Regions from separate parts of the Desulfotomaculum sp. 1211_IL3151 genome, predicted to be linked through region 2. Evidence: riboswitches for the same ligand, from Rfam matches in the RefSeq annotation. Region 2 holds a riboswitch; each other region holds the start of a gene.
What was found. Region 2 has a riboswitch for cyclic di-GMP ahead of V6C11_RS13795 (ABC transporter substrate-binding protein). Riboswitches for the same ligand answer to the same signal wherever they lie in the genome.

Region 1: it holds a riboswitch for cyclic di-GMP, as region 2 does, so the genes downstream of both, V6C11_RS11305 (GspE/PulE family protein) here and V6C11_RS13795 (ABC transporter substrate-binding protein) in region 2, are expected to answer to the same signal.
Region 3: it holds a riboswitch for cyclic di-GMP, as region 2 does, so the genes downstream of both, V6C11_RS15925 (hypothetical protein) here and V6C11_RS13795 (ABC transporter substrate-binding protein) in region 2, are expected to answer to the same signal.

The regions. Positions count from the first base shown of each region.
Region 1 covers NZ_JBAIYV010000041.1:85,666-93,574, forward strand. Annotated here, with positions in the region: gene V6C11_RS11275 (hypothetical protein) at 1-784, shown strand, start outside; gene pilM (type IV pilus biogenesis protein PilM) at 805-1,737, shown strand; gene V6C11_RS11285 (hypothetical protein) at 1,734-2,414, shown strand; gene pilO (type 4a pilus biogenesis protein PilO) at 2,479-3,102, shown strand; gene V6C11_RS11295 (TldD/PmbA family protein) at 3,189-4,640, shown strand; gene V6C11_RS11300 (Uma2 family endonuclease) at 4,683-5,243, opposite strand; cyclic di-GMP riboswitch class I at 5,429-5,512, shown strand; gene V6C11_RS11305 (GspE/PulE family protein) at 5,590-7,266, shown strand; gene V6C11_RS11310 (type IV pilus twitching motility protein PilT) at 7,267-7,909, shown strand, end outside.
Region 2 covers NZ_JBAIYV010000050.1:56,235-64,143, forward strand. Annotated here, with positions in the region: gene galU (UTP--glucose-1-phosphate uridylyltransferase GalU) at 86-1,003, opposite strand; gene galE (UDP-glucose 4-epimerase GalE) at 1,122-2,135, opposite strand; gene V6C11_RS13775 (VanZ family protein) at 2,149-2,625, opposite strand; gene V6C11_RS13780 (hypothetical protein) at 2,858-3,040, opposite strand; gene V6C11_RS13785 (phosphodiester glycosidase family protein) at 3,257-4,303, opposite strand; gene V6C11_RS13790 (hypothetical protein) at 4,290-4,670, opposite strand; cyclic di-GMP riboswitch class I at 5,373-5,458, shown strand; gene V6C11_RS13795 (ABC transporter substrate-binding protein) at 5,531-6,613, shown strand; gene V6C11_RS13800 (methyl-accepting chemotaxis protein) at 6,647-7,909, shown strand, end outside.
Region 3 covers NZ_JBAIYV010000057.1:12,445-20,353, forward strand. Annotated here, with positions in the region: gene V6C11_RS15900 (AAA family ATPase) at 1-314, opposite strand, end outside; gene V6C11_RS15905 (helix-turn-helix domain-containing protein) at 429-686, opposite strand; gene V6C11_RS15910 (LytR/AlgR family response regulator transcription factor) at 1,106-1,843, shown strand; gene V6C11_RS15915 (sensor histidine kinase) at 1,865-3,190, shown strand; gene V6C11_RS18740 (spore germination protein) at 3,182-3,517, opposite strand; gene V6C11_RS18745 (spore germination protein) at 3,486-3,755, opposite strand; gene V6C11_RS15920 (spore germination protein) at 3,658-4,452, opposite strand; gene V6C11_RS15925 (hypothetical protein) at 4,488-4,748, opposite strand; cyclic di-GMP riboswitch class I at 5,029-5,118, opposite strand; gene V6C11_RS15930 (sensor domain-containing diguanylate cyclase) at 5,161-6,462, opposite strand; gene V6C11_RS15935 (V4R domain-containing protein) at 6,505-7,032, opposite strand; gene V6C11_RS15940 (hypothetical protein) at 7,724-7,909, shown strand, end outside.

The DNA.
Region 1 (7,909 bases), on a different contig from region 2:
TTTAACAACGGACACATTAAAAATTTTGGGTAACGTAACCCTGGCCAGCGGTGCTCAAATGAAGGGAGAATTACTGGCCAAAGGAGATCTTTTAATAAATGGAGATATTTTGGGCGGACCGGTCAGAAGCGAGGGTCATGTTATCGTGGAGGAGGGTCATGTTGGTAGCCCCCTTGTTTTGGAGGATGGCAATATAGCCTGGGATGGGGATATTTATGCCGGCAAAACCATCTCTCCGGAAACCTCCTCACAGTTTGGTCAGGCCTATGCCAATCAGCCACAGATCATAAACCACAGCTTTTTGGAATATCCAAACATGGATCTAAATTGGTATGACAAGAATTGTGATTCCTTTTATGCTGGGGATCAAGTCCTGCGGGCAGAGGACTTAACCGAAGGGATTCATTATATTCAGGGGAATGTTACCCTTACGGGACTTTATCAGGGAAATATAACCCTTATTTCCTCTGGTATGGTTACCATTGCCGCTGGCGCAAGCCTGCGAGCAGCAAATGCAGCAAAGGACTCCCTTTTCATCCTGGCCAAGGAGAAGGTTCTCGTGGAAAGTCAAGCTCAGGTTGATGCCTTGGTCTATACTGCTGGGACCATGCAGTTGGCTAACCAGGCGAGGTTGGCTGGGGCTGTTATTTGTCAAGAGTTTATTTGTCATGGTGCAGCAGTCGTTAGCCAACCGATCCTGAACAATATTCACCCTACCTGGACCACTACAGAAATTGAAATCCTTTCCTGGCAAGAAAAATACCCGGTATTTCCCATGAATTAGAGGTATGAGGAGTATATAAAGTGAAGATATTTTTCCGGCATCTTTTTAAACAAAGGCCCTGCCTAAGGGCAGTGGATATCGGAACCTATGAAATAAAGCTCATTGAGCTAAGAATGAGTAGAGGTGTTCCCCGGATTCATAAATATGCCAGTATAGCAACGCCTCCCCCCAGAGAAGGTACGTTAGCTGAGGAGGCAATAGCCCAGGTCCTTGCCAGCTTAACCGAATTGGCAGGTGTTAAAGGCAAGGAGGTAATCACAGCCATATCGGGTGCCAGGGTGATTACCAGGCAAATTAAAATACCATTTATGGAGGAGCGGGATTTAGAGGATACTGTAAAGTCCGAGGCTGCGCGGCATATTCCTTTGCCGGTGGAAGACCTGACTCTGCGTTATGTAAAGCTAGGCCAGGAAAAGGAGGAAGGTACGGACCAACTTAACATCATGTTGATTGCTGTTCCCACGGCCCTGGTGGAACAATATTACCACATCTTTTTCATGGCAGGCTTGACCCCTAAGGCCATTGATTTGCAAGCCTTTGGACTTTGGCGGTTATTTGGCAGACCTGCCAGTCCCAGCATACTGGCAATTTTTGATATTGGTATAACCTATTCTCAGGTTTTAGTGCTGCAAGCGGGGGAGATAAAATTTCTCAGGGGCATTACCCTTGGCAGCAATGCCGGCATTCATAATCTGGCATTGGAACTAAAAAGATCCTTAGACTACTATTGCGGACAAAGGGCGGAAGAAACAATCGAAAGGGTCATTCTAACCGGCGGCGGTTCTAAGATAAAGGGTGTGGAATCATATCTAAGCAATAGCTGTGGGATACCCATTAAGGTGGAGATACCCACCTGTTGGCAGGTCTATGGTAAAAAAGCGGCCCAAGATTTACCCTATGATCCTTCCTACGCAGTTCCCTTGGGTCTGGCCCTAAGGGAGGTAGACGTGTGAAGTATCAGGTAAATCTCTTGCCTCCCTATCTGGAACCACAACAACCAACAAATTATGGCAAAAAGCTGTTTTTAACCACTTTAGCCGGCCTCTTACTTTTATTGCTTTTCATTGCTTATGGAATTTTTTATACCAAGCTCACCCTACTGCAAAGACAAGTGGATCGGGAAACAGTGGCGTTGTCTGAGCTTCAGGAAAAAACGAAGTCCCTGCAAAATTTAATAGCCAGTAACAAAATGAAAGAAGAACAATTCCTAGCCCTTTCCCAACTAGCTCAAAATCCTTTGTGCTGGTATGAACTGCTGCGTGAGATACCTCTGGCGTTGCCAATGGATACTTGGCTTACGGGCATTGAGATAAAGAAGGTAGAGAATATTTCCAGTGAAGGAGGATTTGTCTCAGCTATTCTGGGCAACCAGGGCAAAACCACAGCCCAGGAGATTCCCCCAAAAGAGTCAAAGAAAACGGTCATCAACACCCCTCCGTCCCCGCCGGTGCCCAATATACTGTATATTTATGGTGCCTGTTGGGTTATGGGCTCTGTGGGTGTGCTGGTGGATAACCTGAGCCAACTACCCCACTTCCAAAATGTCAAATTGGTGGAGGCAAAATATGATCGGCAAAGGGGAATGATAAAATTTGAACTGGTGGCCCAAATTAAAACCGCTCAGTCCTAGGGAGAGGATATGGCTCCTAAGCCTCCTTAGTTTACTGCTGTGCCTGGGTTTTTATAGGCTGGTATTGGAAAAACAAATAAATCAATATTTCGATCTGGAAACCAGGCTGCAAGGTACTCAGCAAGAGTTAGCCAAGGCCAGCAAGGTTTTAGCAGAGGAGAAAAAGCAAAGGGAATTGGCTGTGGCAGTGGATAATAAACTTAAGCCAATGATTTCTTTGGTTGATACCCGTCTACACAAAGGGGACGCTCTGGCCTACTTAAATTGGCAGGCCGATCAAAATCACACCCACCTGCAAGATCTCAAACCTTTGCAGGTAGTGGATAAAAAGCATTATTTAGAAATGCCCTTTACCCTAAAGGTTCAGGGCACCTACCAGGATGTTGTTAACTATATTAAGGTGCTAGAAAGCTTACCTAATATTTCGGAAATACGCAGAGCAGAATTCCGTCCCCTGGATAAAGAAGTCCGTGCTTTGGCAGGAGAGGCCATCATTACAGCAGAGCTAGACCTGGTTGTTTTTTCTGTTAAAGAAGGAACCAGAATCCTAGATGCAGGTAAAGAACTTTCCGAACGCTGGCAGGTCGGCCGGGATAATGCCTTTCAAGGTGTGGAACCTCTTTCGCCGCTGGAGGGTATGACCATACCCAATGGAGAGCCTTCCCTGGAGGAACTAATTGGCAATTAGTGAAATATAATATAAAATGTACACATAGATTCAATTTAATAGGTAGAAACTAGAAAGAAGTATAGGGATTACAGGAGGGACCCAGTTTGGTTGATAAAAACGGTTTAAAAGAGGTCTTAGGTGTTGCCCTGTCCAATGGCGGCGACTTTGCTGATGTTTTTATAGAAGAGAAACAAAGCATTGGTATCGGCATGGAGGCTGGCAAAATCGAGCGGGTTTATTCTGGCTTGGATGCCGGAGCGGGTATTCGGGTGTTATCCGGGGAGGTTACAGCCTATGCCTATACCAATGACCTGACGAAGGATGGTCTACTGGAGGCGGCCAAAATAGTCAGTCATGCCGCCAAGGGAAGCAAAAAAGACCTTAACCTGGACTTAACTTCAATTAAGCCCCTGGTTAATTTTGAAATTAAAACCCGGCCGGAAAGTGTGCCCACCACCACCAAAGTGGATTTAGTGAAAAGGGTGGAAAGGGCCGCCAGGGCTGTGGATAAGGATAAGATTAAGCAGGTTATCGTTGGCTACGGCGATACCGTACAAAAGGTAACCATTGCCAACACCGAGGGGACCTTTGTGGAGGATGAAAGAATCCGTACCAGGCTAGTTGTCAATGTGGTTGCTTCAGAGAATAATGTCATCCAGACAGGCTATGATGCCATCGGCAGTCATGCTGGTTTTGAATTGTTTGAGCAGTATAACCCCGAGGAATTTGCCCAGATTGCCGCCCAGCGTGCAGTGAATATGCTTGAGGCAGTACCGGCACCCTCCGGTAAAATGCCTGTGGTAATGGCCGGGGAAGCTGGCGGCACCATGGTTCACGAAGCCTGTGGTCACGGCCTGGAAGCAGATTTGGAGCAAAGGGAACTGTCTGTTTACACCAACAAAAAAGGCCAACAGGTGGCCAATGAATTGGTTACAGTGGTGGATGATGCCACCATAACCAACCGTTACGGTTCCTACCGCTTTGATGATGAAGGGGTGCCCTCCCAGAAAGTTACACTGATTGAAAAGGGCATCCTGACCGATTACCTTTACGATCACCTGACAGCCGCCAAAGAAGGCCGGGAATCCAACGGCCATGGCCGCCGGGAATCCTATCAACACAAACCCATTCCCCGCATGGGCAATACCTACATTGCCCCGGGCAAAGAGGACCCGGAAAAAATTATCAAAGATTACAAAAGCGGTCTGCTGGTCAAAAAAATGGGCGGTGGTCAGGTCAATACCACCACCGGGGATTTTGTCTTTGATGTGGCAGAGGGTTATTTAATTAAAGATGGAGAAATCGGCCAAATGGTGCGGGGAGCAACCCTCACTGGCAACGGCCCGGAAGTTCTGCGCATGGTAGAAAGGGTTGGTTCCGATCTGGGCTTCACCATTGGCACCTGCGGCAAAGACGGCCAAGGGGCCCCTGTATCTGACGCCCAACCAACCATGGCCATTAAGGAACTGGTGGTAGGCGGCACAGCCCACAGTGATGAGGATAATAAACTTAGCCGCAAACTGGATGAAGGCTTTGGGAAGATCAGAAGAATATAGAATCGTTAAGGACGGCTCAGGCCGTCCTTAAAAGTTTACGTATCATGGTGTTATGATTTCAAATATTTTAGTTAATTCAAGCTGAAGGCCAGGAAAAAGAGTGGAAGTTAAAAGGGTTTCCTCACTAAAGACGCCAGCTTTTTGTAAATCACTGTCACCCTGAGTAAAGGTTTCAATGAGTCGGTTATCAGGGTCAACAATCCAATATTCTCTAACACCATGGGCAAAATAAAGCCTTCTTTTATCGAAGCGGTCACGCTTAATGGTTGAGGGGGAGAGTACCTCTACGACTAAATCAGGTGCACCTTGAATATTTAGTTTTTTAATAATAGAAAGCCGTTCTTTCGTAATATAGAGGATATCCGGTTGAAGTATATTGTGATTGTCAAATACCACATCTGTGGGAGCAGTAAAAACTTCCCCAATGCCATTTTCATAGACAAAACTATTTAAAATAGTGTACAGTCGTCCTACCACCCTTTGATGATTCACACTTGGCGAAGGTACCACAAATAACTCCCCTTCCAAAAGTTCATACTGTTCTTGACCATTTAATCCCATGTAATCTTCATAGGTATACAGCTTCTGGCTGACCTTCCTCATCTCGTTCACCTGCCTTAAAATTTAAGACCTAATATGCTTTGCAATATTTTAACACACCAATTCTATTTTACAAATAATTGGAAAAGCATCAACTAGCTAATTTTTTTATTTATAAGCATTCTAAAAAGGATATTGTTGACAAAAAGAGAATAATTATAAAACACATTAGATCTTTGTAGTATATTAAATAATAGGGGCATACTTCGCGAAAGTGAAGGACGCAAAGCTTCGGGCCTAAAGACCCAGTCCATGGCAGCCGGGTTGCCTTAGGATATTTAACGAAACCTAAGTTTTATTACTGGTGGTTTCGTTTTTTGCGTTAATAAAAAGGAAACAGGAGAGGTCTATGAAGTTTACGCGGGGTTTTTTAGGAACATGGTTAGTTAATGAGGGTATTATCACACAGAAACAGTTGGAGGATGCCCTGGAGTATCAAAGGCAAAACCCAGAACAGACCGGAGTGTTAGGTAAGGCCTTAGTACATCTAGGTTATTGCTCCGAGGATGATATAGCAAGGATTATCGCCAAGCAGGCAGGGGTTCCCTTTGTCTCTTTGGAGAAATACAACATCGACCCGGCAGCGATTACGACCGTTTCAGTTGATGCGATGAAACGCTACCGAGCATTTCCCATTGGCTTTAATAATGGCAAACTGTTGGTGGCCATGCAAAAACCCACGGATATTGTTGCCATTGATAATATACGTTCCTTAACAGGCCTAGAGGTTATGCCCGTGTTTTCTCCGGATAGTGAACTGGACGTGGCCATTGAAAAATACAGCCGGGAAGCCCTGGGATTTAATAAGGTAGAAGAAGAAACACCACAGGTTGAAGAACTTACAGAAAACATAGATGACGACCAAAAACCAGCTGTGCAGTTGGCTAACCTGATTTTATCCCAGGCCGTGGCCGCTAAGGCCAGTGATGTCCATATTGAGAGATATGAAAAACGTATGAGGGTGCGATTTAGAATTGATGGTGTATTGCATGATATCATGGAACCGCCGGTAAAGATGCATGCCACCCTGGTATCCCGCCTTAAAGTAATGGCCAATCTGGATATAGCCGATCGCAGGGTACCCCAGGACGGACGGATGTCCCTTAGAATTGAAGGAAGACCCATTGATATTCGTATGGCTACCTTACCAACTGGTTATGGTGAAAGGTTAACCATGCGCCTGTTGGATGGTTCAGCTAGGGTGATTAGTCTGGAAGAACTTGGTGTAGCAACAAAAATACTTGAAAAATACCGTGATCTTCTAAAATTGCCCTATGGTTTCATTTTAGTAACAGGCCCCACCGGCAGCGGCAAAAGCACCACCCTATATGCCAGTCTCAACTCCCTTGATCGGGTTAGTAAAAATGTCATTACCATTGAAGATCCTGTGGAATATCGAATGGAGGGGGTTAATCAAATTCAAATTAATCCCCAGGCAGGGCTTACCTTTGCCTCGGGTCTTCGCTCTATCCTGAGAAATGACCCGGATATTATTATGGTGGGTGAGATTCGCGATCATGAAACTGCCAAAATTGCCATTGAATCAGCCATGACTGGCCATATGGTTCTGGCCACCTTACATACCAATGATGCCCCCGGTGCCATCACCCGATTAACTGAAATGGGCGTTGAACCTTTTCTGATTGCTTCATCCCTCGTATGTGTTTTAGCCCAGCGTTTGGCCAGGGTGCTTTGTCCCCATTGTAAAGAAAAGATTCAGTTACCCAGGGAAGATTTGGCCAAGATTCCTGATTTCCCCTTTGAGGCTGGCGAAGATCGGGTTACCTTATATAAGCCAAAGGGCTGTATGAGGTGCAGCAACACTGGCTTCCGTGGCAGGGTAGGTATCTACGAACTATTATTTGTTACCGAGAAAATTCAACGCCTGGCCCTGGCCAAGGCCTCAGCCAAAGAAATAACCAAGGCTGCTCTGGCAGAGGGTATGGTTGTTTTGAGACAAGATGGTTTGTTAAAGGTAAAACAAGGTATTACTTCTTTGGAAGAAGTATTAAGGGTGGTCGTATAGATGGAAAACAGAAAAGTACCGGATATTAATGAAATATTAATACGTACCGTAGGGATGAATGGTTCGGACCTGCACTTAAACGTGGGAACCCAGCCGGCAGTTCGTGTTTACGGTGAACTGGTACGGATGGAAGATGTACCCAAACTGATGCCAAAGGATATCGAAAATATTATTTACCCTATTCTCCAACCCCATCACCGGGAACAATTGGGGAAGGACTGGGAATTGGATTTTTCTTACTCTATTCCGGGCATTAGCCGTTTCCGTGGCAATATCATGTGGCAAAGAGGAACCCTGGCTGTTAACTTCCGGGTGGTAGCCATTAATATCCCCAAGCTTGATGATTTAGGTTTGCCGCCAACGGTTAAGGAATTCTCCCGGCTGCCCAGGGGGCTAGTGCTGGTAACCGGGCCCACTGGCAGTGGTAAATCCACTACCCTGGCCTCAATTATTGATTTAATCAACGAGGAAAGAAGCTTAAATATTGTAACCATCGAAAATCCCATTGAATTTTTGCATAGTCATAAAAAATCCATTGTTAAGCAGCGGGAGGTGGGCATTGATACCCATTCCTTTGGTAATGCCCTAAGACATGTGCTGCGCCATGATCCGGATGTTATTTTAGTGGGAGAAATGCGTGATC
Region 2 (7,909 bases):
CCCATTATTTAACTAAATTTTGCAACTTTTTCAAAACATTTACGGCAACTCCTAAAATCTAACATATTCACCGTATGAGATATTATTACTCCTCCTTGGCAGCGGCTACTTCAGCAACCGCCTTGGTAAAATTACTGCGTTTTTGATGCAACTCATCCAGATACCTGGCAAACTCTAAGCCAAAGTCTGGCGATTCCAGGGCATATTCAACAGTGGCCTTTAAATAGCCCAGCTTGTCCCCAGCATCATAGCGGATGCCCTCGAACATACAGGCATAAACTCGCTCCCTTTGGGCTTGGACCCTCAGGGCATCGGTAAGCTGGATCTCGCCACCTGCACCAATTGGCAAATTTTCTAAACAGTCAAAAATCGAAGCATTTAGTATATAGCGACCCATAATGGCCAGTCGAGAGGGTGCCTTTTCCGGGGCAGGTTTCTCCACTAAATCCTTTACCTGGTATACCTGTCCCATACTTTCACCGGGTTGGATGATGCCATATTTATTAACATCGGAAACCGCTACTTCCCGTACACCAATGACACTGGCGTGATTTTTCTCAGCAATATCGATTAACTGCTTCAAGGCGGGAATCTTTGATTTTATAATATCATCACCTAATAGCACCGCAAAGGGTTCATTGCCCATAAAGGATTTTGCACAGTGCACCGCATGTCCTAAACCGAGGGGCTCATTCTGTCTTATGTAGTGAATATTGGCCATCTGGGTAAGGTTAATAATGGTTTCTAACTCTTCGGATTTACCCTTGCCCCCCAGGGCAGCTTCCAATTCGGGACAACGGTCAAAGTAGTCGACAATGGGCCATTTCCCTCTGCCTGTGATAATTAGAATATCTTCTATGCCAGAATTAACCGCCTCTTCAATAATGTATTGAATAGTTGGTTTATCAACAATGGGCAGCATTTCTTTGGGTAAGGCCTTTGTAACAGGGAGAAACCTTGTCCCAAGGCCAGCGGCAGGAATAACAGCTTTGCGTACTTTCATCTTCTTACCTCACGAAAATTTTTTCAGAAAACCTTTAGGTGAATTAATAAGTTTTTACAAAAAATTATATCATATTCTGATCATATAGTTGCTTTTGTTATTTATTTTTAATATTTTCCTATTCCTCATAACCATTGGGGTTATTAAACTGCCAGTTCCAGGTATCCGCACACATTTCCTCGATACCTCTCTCGGCAACCCAATTAAGCTCCCTTTTCGCCTTGGCTGGATCGGCAAAGCAGATGGCCACGTCACCCGGACGGCGGTCTACAATGGTGTAGGGAACCTTTCTGCCGGAGGCTTTTTCGAAAGCCTTAATCATTTCAAGCACACTGTAACCCCTGCCAGTACCAAGGTTGTAGACAGCTAAACCCGTGGTGGGTAAGATCTTTTCCAGGGCCCGTAAGTGCCCAATGGCTAGATCCACCACGTGAATATAGTCCCTGACCCCTGTACCATCGGGTGTGGCATAATCCTGGCCAAAGACCCTCAGTTCTTTCAATTTGCCAACTGCCACCTGTGAAATATAAGGCATCAGGTTATTCGGTATACCTTCCGGGTCCTCACCAATTAGGCCGCTGCGATGGGCACCTATGGGATTGAAATAACGCAGCAGAGCAATACTCCATGTCTTGTCGGATATATAAAGATCCTCCAATATTTCTTCAATCATTAATTTAGTACGCCCGTAGGGGTTGGTGGCACTGAGGGGAAAGTCTTCGGATATGGGAACGCTTTGTGGATTGCCATAGACCGTGGCTGAGGAACTAAAGACTAGCTTCTTCACTCCATATTTTTGCATCATCTCACAAAGAACCAGTGTCCCAGTAATATTATTGTGATAATAGCGCAGGGGTATTGTCACAGATTCCCCCACTGCCTTAAGCCCGGCAAAATGGATTACTGCCTCGATTTGATTTTCCGCGAAAACCCTTTTAAGTCCTTCTTTATTCAAAACATCGATCTCGTAAAATTTAATTTCTTGACCAGCAAGGGCCTTGATGCGCCTTAATGACTCCGGTTTGCTGTTCGAAAGGTTATCCACAACTATTATTTTATGCCCTGCATGAAGCAGTTCCACACAGGTATGACTGCCAATGTACCCTGCTCCTCCTGTAACCAATATGGCCAATGGACTCTCTCCTTTAGCTTAATTGTTTCTTTTCCTTATTAGTCCTGTCTAAGCTCCCATAAATCCAGATCCCTACAAGTGCCCCGGCACTATCTATTAAAACATCCTTAATCTGACCACCCCTGCCCGGCACAAATAGTTGATGTACTTCATCACTTACAGCAAATGCCACACATATACCGAAAGCTAAGAGATAACCCCCCCGTCCCTTAACCCTTCCTTTTCTAATTGCATTCACCAGCAATGCCCCTAGCACAAGGTACGCGAAGAAATGGGCATTTTTTCTTAGCAGATGATTCAATCTTCCCATATCAAACTCCGACCCGGGAGCCATTTTCTCTATAGTTTCTACAATAACTGTTGTTAACCCTTTGCTTAGACCATTCGATTGTTCCGCTGGCTGGGCTGACAAAGTAAAGATAAGTATCATCCATAGAATAACAAATACCCATGGTAAGAGACGAAGCCCACCCTTAATCAATCTATGCATATAAAATCTTCTCCGTAATATAAATCCGTTTGCAATTTTTTCCTAAATATAGTGCCCTTACAATTTGCAACTATTATCCAATAATTCTTTTTACATCTGCAAATTCCCTTTCTTTTTACACAATAAACCCTAGCGACTTTTTCCTTCATTAATAGTATACTAACCTGGATCTATTATATGAAAACTCCCCTACTGGCGTAATCCAGCAGAGGAGCCGTTTAGTTTCGTGTGGCTACTCCGTTAGTTTATCTTTAACCTCGTCTGCAACATCTAGTAAATCTTCAGCCTCCGTTATAATATGAGCCAAGAGCAGCAATATTTCCTCATCTTTTGTCTTTTGGGCAATACACCGCGAGTAACCCATAATTCTACCTGCATGATCTCTTAAATTGGATATGATCGTCTTGTTGTCCATACATTCCACCTCCCTTATTAAAATTCGCAGTTTTCAACAAATACATATATTTTTTGATAATCACCCCCCTATAAATATCATGACAGGGGCGTTACACTAAAAAATGTAGCTAATTATCAAAATTTGTAATATGTTCTAAAAGAATAAAAAAATGGCAAACCCTCCCAAACGGAAGTTGCCATTTTTTAGAGCTAGCACTAAAACGAGTCTGTAGATTTATGGAAGTACCACGATATTGGTAGCCATGGATCGCTGAATGCCATCAGAGGGTCGGTTTAAGACCCTTCCATTAAAAATAAAGACGCTCGAACCCCCTCCGTCAAGATTATAACCTTCCTTTACACCCAGCTCGATCAGTTTAATCTGTAATCGCTCCAGAGTAACTCCACTACTCCAGTCTGATTGACGACCATCTACAACTATTAGTATCAGATCACCATTGGCATACTCGCCAATTATAGTTCTGGGATGCTTCGTATTTTGCCATTTCCGGGGCAGAGGAACGGGTTTGCCGTCTTGGATTAAGATGGGCACAAAGCTAACTCCCTGCCAGGGTTTCTGCTTAAGAAGTTCATCCCTTTCAAAAAAAATACCCCCTATTAATTCCCCATCCCGTTTAATGCCGGAGAAAAAAATATCCTCAACGGATGATTGAAAACCTCCAACCAGTTTTCCGTCAATAACTGTGTTCCCTATTGGTAAAGTATACTCCCGGCCATCCTGCATAAACCTGTAAAAGCCGCCACCATTGACGCCAAGTATTGCTCCGGTTCTGCTTGTTGCCTCCCAGGGGGTTTCCTTTTCACCGTATTTGTCTTGGGCCAATACCACACGAAAAGCCAATGGATCATGGAGTTTTACCTTGGCAATATAACCCCTGTACCCTAATTCGTCCAATTTAAATACCTTTACTTCAACCCTATCAGACTGATGAAAACCTACCGGAGGGCCTAACATAGCCAAAATGCGTTCTTCATATATCTGATCGGACAGCCTTATTTGATTTGAGCTCTTTCTTGACAGTTCTTGGATAACTTTTTCCTGTTCCCGGTATAGGCGTTCTTGCTCCTCAACCAATTGGTTTATAAAAGAGATATTGTTGTTTATATCTTCCATCTGCATTTCGGCGGACTGAAGTGCTATTTCTGTATTTTTAAGGGGTAGTCCCATAGCTTGGGTATGGTCGTCGAAGTTAAAAACTGTAAATAGAAAACCAACCACTGGAGCGAACAGAAGAAGAAAAAATATGTTAACGGTTCGCATCAGGGGCCTCCTTTAATACATTTAGGCTTTTCTCCAGAGCTTGTAGTTGTTTATCTAGTTCGTTAATCTTATCTCTCAGGGCCTTTTGGGTTGAGTCAGAACTGGTAAGGGTTTGGTCTGTATTCTGCAATAATTCTTTAATTTGCTTCATCTCTTCACTAAGAACCCCTAGTCGTGACTCCAGGCCTTGCACATTCATAGCGTTAGTTTGCTGTACACTTAACATGGTTTTATCGATATAGTCTTTGGCAAGGTAAGCTGAGCCCATGAAAATAATTAGCCATAGAACAATTATCCCCGCAAAAAATTGATAACGCTTATTCGTCTGTTCCTTCGTACTTCCTGTAGACTCCAGTTGATTTTTCAACATCATCCCATCCTTTAAGACATTTTTCTTTACTCTTCTTCATCATTCTATAAACCAAATGTTGATTCCTGTCAAAAATCCTAAATAAAATACCACAGGTAACCTACCCCTGTGGTATTGGATAACCCCCATTTCAAAGATTGTTTCTGTCTTTATGGGTGACCGTTTTAGCCTGAAGGAGAGCTATTTTTCCCTCAGTTCCATTATACAAACCCTCCCCAGTTTTTATCGTCTAAATACTGACGCAAGTGAGGACCGACCCCTTCTGGGTAAAATTGCAGGTCCCGAGGAGGGGATTTCAGTTTCTCTCTGGGCAACAGCTGCAACAACGATATACTGGATCAGCACATCATTCCCTGTATATCCCGAAAATCCAGCAGTCTATCCTTTATCTGAAGAAGAATACGCACATTAAACATTGCAAACACGCACAGCGCATTGCAATTCTACAACTCAATAAAATGGGCTATTACTGATGTAAAACACAGCAAAAATTTAGTGTAGTGTGATATTGCACAGTAAGCTAAAAATAATTTACAAATGGTCTGATTTATCTATCTTTTTATCCGGCATACCTTTTGCATCATAAAATATGATTACCCTTAGGAAAAGGCGGAACCAGGATATCATACAAATTTCTTCCTTCACACCCCATCAAGCTTATTTACATATTACAATACCACTTTTTAACTAAAAATGATTTAACGATAATGGCAAACCTATCGAAAGTTAGGGACGCAAAGCTATGGGTCTAAAGCCACATTGGCCATGACTGCCAAGCCGTCGAACATTCTTGCAGAGCAAGTTAGACGGCTCTGCTTTTTCTTTTGGGAGGATCATATGTTCAGGAGGTATTGATATTGAAAAAAATAATTTTTATGATTGTTCTTTTAGCACTTTTTTTATTTGGCTGTAGTAAAACAGAAACCGCAAATATCCAGAGTAAGAATGGGCTACCCGTGGTGAGAGTTGCCCATCAGCCTGCTTACCATGCTTTGCCCACCTGGCTGGGAATACAAAAGGGCTGGGCAAAGGAAGCAGGAATTAGTGTCGATTTCAAGAGCTACACGGCGGGTGGCGATCAAGTGGCGGCACTTGGTAAGAAGGAGTGGGATATTGGCGTTATGGGTGCCGCTCCATCCCTACTGGCAGCGTTACGCTATGATAGCTACATCATTGCTATCTCTAACGATGAGTCGCAGACCAATGATCTTTGGGTAAGACTAGATAGTCCGTTGCTTCAAAATAAAGGGGCTAACCCCAAGCACCCAGATATTTATGGCTCACCTGAGGATTATAAGGGAAAAATCATACTTACAACCTCCATGTCTACCGGCCACTTTGCCACCTTAGCCACTTTAAAAGCAATGGGAGTAAATTCGAATGAGGTTAAAATAGTAAACACGGATCAAGGCCAAGCCTTTAAATTTTTTGAAGAAGGCCAAGGCGATATTGTTCAATTTTGGGCTCCCTCTAGCTATAAGGCAGAAGAAAAGGGTTGGGTTAAAGTTTCATCAGGTAAAGCCGCAGGAGCAAAGGTATTGGGCTTAGTTGTGGCGGATAAAGACTTTGCCGATCAAAATCCGGATTTAGTTAACAAGTGGTTGGAAATGTACATAAGAGGTTTAAATGAAATGAAGAAAAACCCAGTCGAATGTGAAAGTGCTCTTTATGATTATTATAATAATTCTGCAAAAATGAACATAAGTGAAGAAATGATTCAGAAGGAATTTGAGTTGCGACCTGTCTTTGATTTAAACGAACAATTAAGCTTATTTCATGTTGATGCCAAGAATAACAGTCCGTTAATCAGCAATATGCAAGAACTAGCCACATTCTTTGAAGAACAAGGAAGAATAACAGCCCGTGACAAGGAAAAATTAGAAAAAAACCAATTTTACGTAACGGATAAATTCCTGAAAAACTTACAGAAAGGGGATTAATGATACACATTTATTCTGTAAGGAGGAAAAATAATGGTAAAAAGTTCTGCAAGAAAAAAAGCAAAAAAACTACGGTTTTTAGCCAGTGTAAAAAGTAGATTAATGGGCATTTTCTTTTGTCTATTGCTAGTAATTGTAGCCATTAGTGGCTACGCATTCATACAAATGACTAATATTGACAATTCTTATGGCGAATTAATTGATAAAGATGCCAGAGCAGTTAGTGAGGCAAAGGATTTAGTTGCTATTTTTGAGAGCCACGCCTTAAATATACGGTCTTTTTTATCTACGGGCGATGAAAAATACTTACTCTTTGCTGCGGGGGATAACAACGACTTTAAGGCTAAGCGTTCATTCTTAGGGGAAAAGATTTCTAGCACCGAGGGTCAAAAACGATTAAAGGATTTATCAGACAAACATGCCGCCTATGAAAATGATGTTAACGAAATTGTAAAACTGAAAAAAGAGGATCAGCAGGGCAGCAACATTGAAATGATAAACGAGACCCTTCGTAAAATTAATCTTTCCATAGACCAAAATATCCTTGCCGCTAATGAATTAGCTCTTTACAGTCAGCGGCAGTTGGATTACGCGGGCCAGCAGAACGGCCAGACCACCGTAAGCACTATCCGGTTTTTTATCATTACCATCTTATTTGTGGTGGTCATAAGTACAATTTTATTATACCGGATGTTAAATCAAACAATTAATAAACCAATCAAAGAAATGGCAGCGGGTGCGGCAAAATTTGGAGAAGGGGACTTTAGGGAGTCCATTCAATATTCGTCGGACAATGAATTAGGTGATCTAGCTAACGCATTAAACAAAATGCAGGGTGGCTTTAAGGAAGTTATTGAAAATATAAAGAACTCCACCGAACAATTATATGAAGCCGCCCAGCAGTTAACCAGCCAGGCTCACCAGACTGCTGCCGGCGCCTCTGAAACCGCTGCCACTATGAATGAAATCTCTGGTACCTTTGAAAATATAGGCGAAACCATCCATGCAGCTGCAAATAAAGCTGATTTAGCTGCAAAACATGCGGACAAGGGGTACAAAGGTGTAGGAATGATAACCGTTCAAATGAATGAAATTGCCCAAGCTACAACGGAAATAAATACCTCAATTGGATCCTTAAACACAGCGATCCGTAAAGTAGGTCAATTTGTTGAGGTTATTAACAACATTGCCGACCAGACCAACCTATTGGCCTTAAATGCAGCTATCGAGGCTGCCAGAGCCGGTGAAGCGGGTAGAGGCTTTGCCGTAGTAGCCGATGAAGTAAGAAAGCTGGCT
Region 3 (7,909 bases), on a different contig from region 2:
AATTCAGAGTGAGCCAAGTAGATAAATCGATACCGTGATGCATCCAGATTATGCATGGTGGCCCGTAAGGTTGTGGATTTACCTGAGCCCACATGAGATAGTTGTGGTTTTGCTAACCGCAGCTTAATGGCTTCATCTAGCACTTCTTGTGGGAATGCTTTTAAACTGTTCTTTTCAGGTCTTACCTGTGGTTTTAGGGCTTCTAGGCCACCTTTGCGGTAGTTGGCTACATAACGTTCAAGAGTTCGCTCTCCTATTGTTATGAGTTGTTGATTCTCCCCCACATGTAGCATGGAAGCCATGTCCCGAATCATTGCGGTTTTTACTCCCCTGGGCAATTCTTTGGTCACTATTTTGCATATCTATATAGCCATGCCAATAGTTCTTTGACTACTTCAGTTGCTACTGTTGTGGATAAGGGTAGTAATTCACAGGCTAAGTATTTTATTAGTTTGAGATAACCCGGGAGCTATGAAAAGAGCCTGATTTAACGCCCTTTTTATCCACCGGCTGATAGAGCGTGGGTCATAACCAATTTCTTCAGCTATTTCCTTGACTGGTTTTCCCTCTAAGTTTTCAACCAATACCCGTTCATGGGTATCTATTAACTCTGGTTGGTAGGGCAGGATAAACTCCGGCCAGATACTGATAGTTTCCTTACAATCCAGGCAATACAACCGAAACATGGGTATTGGCACCTTGTTTACATGATCTAGGATTACAAATCTCCACCAACAAGTATGCCAGTGTAGTTTGTGGTCAGGATCACGTAAACATTGGATTTCTTTTGGCAAAAAACCTTTGGGTTTTCTAAATAACTGTTGATATCTGAACAATAAATTGGTATTCTCATTTTAAGTTGTGGCTTTTAGCCATGATGGGTTGTGGTATAGGGGGGGGTGAGCCGCCAAACTCTTTTAACCCCTTATGCCGATCATGACACCAAAAGCCGCCTCCTGCTTAAATTTTGAAGCATGAGACGGCTTTTCCGCATTTGTTGTCGTTTTTCCTGCCTATTATATATTTTTTATCCCTGCCACTGGCAATAGTTTCTTCACTGCCATTCTGCGCGGGTGGTAACAAGAAAGAAGGATAGTGAATTATTATGGTGACAGTATTTATATGTGATGACGATCAGGAAGCACTTGATAGATACGCCCGGTTGATTAACATAATATCGAAGAAAAATAAGATAGCGGTCTCAATTTCATCTTTCAACAGCGGAGAAGGATTGCTGTTTCATCTTTCCGATTCCCCGGATCAGGCAGATATCATTTATCTCGACGTTCTGATGGGCAAGCTTAATGGGATGGACACCGCAAAGAAGCTCAGGGAAATCGAATGCAAGTCTGAAATTATTTTTCTTACTACCAGCGAGGACTACGTTTACGATGCATTTGACACCGCGCCTGTTCAATATCTTTTAAAAACAGCAACCTCTACAGAAAAATTTGAACAAGTATTTCTCCGGGCTGTGGCGTTGGTTCAAAAAAAAGCGACGGACATGTTTATCATTGAATCGGGCAATATTCAAAAAGTAATCCCGACCAAGGATATTTCATATTTAGAAATTTGGAAACGTGTCGTCACGATCCATTACAATGAAACGGAGACAGTCGATTTCTATTCAACAATGGAAGAACTAGAGAGCCGGTTGCTGGACAAAGGGTTTGTCCGTATTCACCGCTCGTATATCGTATCCTTGTCCTATATTTCAAAGTTTCAGAAGAATAACCTTTTTCTGAAGACGGGCGAGAACATTCCCATTGGTGTGACTTACATGAAGGAAGTTCGGCAAGCATTCTCCGATTATATCAAGCGTGCCAATATCCATGGCCATTGAAGATAAAGGGGGAGAAAAAGCATGCAACTGTTAGGGTTTGTTTCACTGATTATCTATGATATTTTTATCCTTTACTATTTCAGAATGATGTTTCCGGAAAAAAGAAGCCATTGGTTTTATTATGCAGGCGCAGCAGTTGTCATCAATATGGGTGTTACCATACCATCCTATTTATTCCTGGATCACCGATTCGCAGTATTTCTCATGATGGGCTCTATGATGCTGGCCTTTCAACTGCTATTTCACGGGAATAGGATACAAATCCTTTATGCGGGCAGTATCTATATATTTTCACTATACAGTAGTAAAGGAATCATATTTTCGATTTATTCGATGGTTCTGCACAGTAGTATCAAAGATGTTCTCCAACATGAACTCTATTATGAAACGATATTCGCGCTTGCTGTGCTCCTTTCCATCCTGACTAGCCTGTTTATCCGTAAGGTGGTCCTTCCGGACGAAAAAGCCAGGCACTTGCTTCATAACAGAGGACAGCTTAGGTTTGTTGTTATTTACCTGATTTTCGAATTGGTATTCTTGATGTTGATAAACGATGGGCGATATCACGATGAGATCAGCCAGTCCTGGCTTTCTTCCTTATATTTGGGAGCTTGCGTCATCGGTAAATTGTGGCTGATGTTTGTTTTCAATCATACATCCAAGGCAACTGAATCGCTTGAGTATGAGCTGCATACCCGTAAATTACAGGAGCAGTTGTCCCGTCAAATGCGGCACTATCAGTCTTATCAAAAGTATACGGAGAGCTTTCGAGTATTCCGGCACGATTATGTGAAGCTGATGACTTCAGTCAAAATCCTGATGCGCAATCAGGATTTTGAAAAGGCCGCAAGAATGCTGGACGAAATTCATGATACCATGCAGCGTGATGTACTGGTTCATAAAACTTATTCCGACAATATTATTTTGGACGCTATATTGCAGGATGAAGCCAACAGTTGTGAAGAAAAAGGCATCCGCTTTTCGGCGGTCACACATCTCCCTGAAAACATCATGAAAGAGTTGGATATTGTCCGTGTTTTCTCAAACATAATTGACAATGCCATCGACGCCTGTAATAAGCTATCCGGCCCGGATCGGTACATTGAGATTACCAGCGATGCAAACGAGGATTGGATAACCATTGAGGTTTCCAATTCGTTTAACGGTGATCTTAACATGGTGAACGACATGCCGGAAACTACCAAGGAAGACAAGGATTTTCATGGTCTTGGTTTACGGATCGTAACTGAGACGATTGAAGGTCTCGGTGGCCTGGTATTCATTGAGCCAGACCAGATAAAGAAAATCTTCCGGATAAGGCTCTGTATCCCTAAAGCTTCATCGTAGCGTCACCATGTTCAGGACACGAAATAAGAAATTGCAGACCAATTGGACATGGAGAAAAAACGCCGTTCCTTCCAGGATGTTTCCATGACCTAGTAAGGATGTGGTGAACAAGAGTGGCATACGCGCTAAAGAATCTTGCATATTGCTCTTAACGGCGAAACCGTCGAAATAGGATACTCCAAAGGATGTCAACGTGGAAAGATGGACCAGCAACGCCAGGAATCCCATCGCAACATCGTAAAAGCCTACAAATCCAGTCAGAACCATCATTACAAATCTCAGAATAGAGCTGGAGTCATTTTGACTTGGTACCAGAAAGTCGGCCACCGCTGTCTAGCGAGGTGATCACCATGGAAGCGCTGACCAGACCGGCTGCTACGGCCGCATCACCCATAATAAGCGCGCCTACGATGCTGATGGCCTGACCGACTGGGTGAGGCAGCCGGATTCCGGCCTCGCGCAAAAATTCAAATGCAAATACCATGATCAGTGCCTCTATTAAAGCCGGAAATGGCGTTCCCTTGCGCGCGTTTGCAATCGTAAACAGTAGCGTAGTAGGGATCAGTTCTTAATGGAATGCGGTCAACGAAATATATGTGGATGGAGCGAACACCGTTATAAAAGATGCAATGAAACGCAATATCCATGTCACGCTGGCGTACAGTGGGCGGGCATAGTAATCTTCGGCAGTCTGGAAGCTTTCGATAAACAGCATCAGCGCACTTAGCACAAAGGGGGTCCCATCGACCACGATGGCGATCCGCGACCACATCGGGTTTCTCGCTGTAGCCTACGGTAGCAAACGGCGAAAAAGGCGCATCCTCGATATATTCCTCAATATAGCCCGACTCCAAAATAGAGTCCACGTCCAGCTGACTCACGCGATCCTTAACTGTCTTTATTACCTTGAGGTCGGTCACACCGCTTAAGTACATCAGGCACACATCGATCTGGGTCTTGCGGTCAACAGTCATGTGGTCTACACGTAGCTGCTCACTGCGGATTTTTCGCCGGATGGGTGATGTGTTTGTGCGCAGGTTTTCGGTAAACCCCTCGCGCTGGCCCCGCACCACAGTTTCAGACTGGGGTGCGGGGCCAGCGCGTTTTTCCCAGCCCTTGGTGCTGACCACAAGCGCAGAGGTACATCCGTCAATAAGGATCGCTTTGTCACCAGACAGGTAGCTCGCGGTGAGAGTAGTCAGCGACTGGACAGTTCGGATATCACCGGAGCATAGGACCTCCGTTGGAGTGCCTCCAGCAATTCCTGTCTAGCCAGAGGCTGTTCATTCCCCGGCTGTCAGCTCATCACCGGGCGCAGAATAGCATTGGTTAAAGTCGGGTTGTCAACCAGGTCATCTATAAACACCAGCGCTCCCGAAAAGGAGTTGTTTGTCCCGAACCGGAATGGGTGCATCTTTAAATTGTTGCTGTCGCCCAACATGATTTTTAATCTATCCAGGTTATCCTGGAGCTTTTCTTTAATTTTGCTTTCCTGTTCATCGCTGTTTTTCGATGGCTCATCACCCTTTGAGTGTACGGAATTGCTTAAGTATCGCATTTTTCGCTTAAAAAATCCAAAAACAATCGAGGTCATATCCTTTCAATGGAGATTTCCTTTTATATAATTATTGGCATAATTTTCTTCTTTTTTATGTAAAAGTCGTTCAATCCCAACCTTAATTGGGAACAAAAAAATACCAATTGGGTACAAAGGAACCAAAGGAACGGTATCCAGGTAAGCGAATGTTCAGTTTTGGTTTTTCCTAAGAATAAAAAGAGCATGTTGCAGTCAAGCGGCACTCTTTATTTGGGGCAAAAAGCCTTGATGCTTTATCAAATTCGGCGGCCAGGCTGCCATTCCTCTGGTTGGAGGATTAGGCCCTCTTGCTTTGCGTCCCGGTGTTTCCGCCGGTTTGCTAGTATTGTGATAAGTCACTTTTCTGTCTTTCAGTAAACTATGATGCTGTACATTAACCATCATGAGGTTTACCTTTTGCTTTTTTCTGCTTTTTTTGGTTTTTGCATTGATACATCTTTTTGTCAGCCAAGTCCAGCAGGTCGGCAACCCTATAGGCAGGTCTTGGATTATTAGAAAAAGGAGTTACTCCATGACTGAAGGACAACGTGTAGGGCTTGGGATTTTTACGATCCAGATTGTTCAATTTCTCGTACATCCTTGTAATAATTGTTTCTGCGACCTCTTCTGTACAGTCCTTAAAGATAATCAAGAATTCATCACCGCCATACCTGCAGACCATATCCGAACTGCGGATGGAAGAGAGAAGCACCTTGGCAATAGTCTTGATCGTATAATCCCCTTCGCTGTGACCGTAATTATCGTTTATGGTTTTCAAACCATCAATATCAACAAAGGCAATACAGTAAGTTTTCGAAGAATCAGAGCGGGCCAGTATCTTTTCCAGCTCTCGCAGTCCCGTTTTACGGTTATAGGTGCCGGTCATCTCATCCACCGTTGCCGATATCTTTAATTGATATTTGTTGATTTTCCATTCGCTAATGTCTTCAATCGTATTGAAGTAAAATACCTGCCCGGTAGGGAGTAAAAAGCAGTTGGATGTGACCCAGTACCATGTGTTGTTGCGTTCTTCATAAACCTCTCGGGAAACCGGAAATGTATTTTCTTCTTTGCTTATCGTAATGTTCTTTGCGATAAGGCCGAGCATATCGCTCTTGGTTTGCCCTGAAATATCGTCTATATCACCAAACAGTTCTTTTGCCGAATGGTTAGCGTAAACTACATGTCCGCTGCCATCCACCTCCAATACTGAGACATGGAGTAAATCAAGTGTCTTTAAAATCTGATGGTAACGCCAGCTGTTAAAGGGTACGGGTATATTCGAATTACCGATGCTGCCTGCCTCCCGTGTGGAGGCCGCCATCACCTGATCGACCAACTCGTTAAATATATCAAACAGTTCGCCGGGACCATCCAGTTTACCGACAATATATCCTGATCGTAATTGCCGTAAGCCCCATATCAACGTAGACAGTTGAGAGTGGAGCTCCTTCAGAGGGCTGGCCATATAGTTATGCCGGGGGGGATGGGGACCGTCCAGCTTACCCTGCGAGAGGTCCAGTGCCAGACGGTTCATTTCATTTAAGTTCTGTATCAATTGATTAATTTGTACGGCAAGAGTCTGCAATTCGGGTATGAGAGTATGCACTTCCGTGGCGTTGTTTTGCTGTCCGGATAGAAGTTTCTCCAATACATTTTGCATTTCTTCCAGTACTCTTTTACTTTCATCATCCATCCTTGTCCACCTCCTCTCCAAAGTCATTCTTATATAATAGCATCACGCCGGTTTAGACGTTACAGAGAACCGGCAGATTCTACCTCCGGTTGCCCAGCAGTCGATCTCTCTGACCGTAAAAGAGTGGCCGCTGTATACTTCTAGAATGCCCGCAATAAATCCCTCGTCATAATCACACACAGTTTGACCGGTGATGGGCAGGCCCGAACAATCCAGATCTTCCGCAACCGTCAAGGTAAAGAACAGCGAATCCAAATCGGCTTTTTCAACGCGAAGATAGCCGATTTTTAGCTCCTTGAGCTTATTGGTCAGGTTGGCAATAAAGAAATCAAAATCGCCTGAAAGGTCCAGTACATTTTTTGCGAACTCTTTACCGGCTAAGTATCCGGCTGCCCGAAGCAGGCTGCTGGCAGTTTCCTCGTCATATTCACGAGTCAGGATATCCCTTAACGAATATTGAAACAGGCGGTAAACCAGCACAGGCATGTCCGGTCCCATAGTATCCCTGCCTGCGCCAATATCTCCGAGCCCCTCCCACGTGAACTTGGATGGTTTGTTTGTATATTGCATTATGTTGTCCTCCTTTAGCTATTGAAATAAATTAAGCGCATATTCTTGCCCTAGCGTGTCAAGTATAAAGCGGCTAAAGGATACTGTGTTCTGTTATGCGCTTAATTTGCCTTTTTTTGTTCCGAATTAGTGAAGCGGCATTACTGATATGTTCCTACGATTACCGAAACCGTCTGATTGCTGCCATACGGAATAATGGAGTGACCATGTTCCGATATGATGACGCTGGAAACCTGCTTCAGGATGACCGGATTCGCTGTTGTTGTTACCGTATAAAGCGGCGTGGACCAGGGGAAATTCGGAACAGAAAAAGCTTCATTGGATACAAGATTGCGGCGGCATCCTTATAGGCTGATATATTTTTGAATCAAGAAGTGCTTTTAGAATACAGATACTACTAATAATTATTTACGTTTGGAGGAACTGAAAATGCAAAAAGCCTAATTGCTATATTGTTAGCATGTCTGCTGGCCGCAGTTTTCGTTGCACCTGTACAGGCGGAGGAATCAGTAAAATATGGTCGATATCCCAATGCTGAATCAAAAATGTTTGTGACGGATGGCGACTACTTTTATTACATGATGTTTTCCACTGAGAAAACACCATATAGTCTTGTAAAACAGGCGAAAGATGGTAGTACGAAAACGGTAATACATACTTCTGGGACTATCAAATCCAAAATCTTAATCTTATGGATGGCTGGATTTATTTCAGCAAACAGGCTGATGTGTATCGGATTCGTACTGACGGCACAAAGCTGAGCCGCCTCTACACAGCACGAACAGCTGCCAGCAGCGACTATTCAGTCACCATCTGGGACATCCTGGCGGTGGATGATAAGCTCTATGTGCTATATAGCGATTCAACCGTAAAGCCA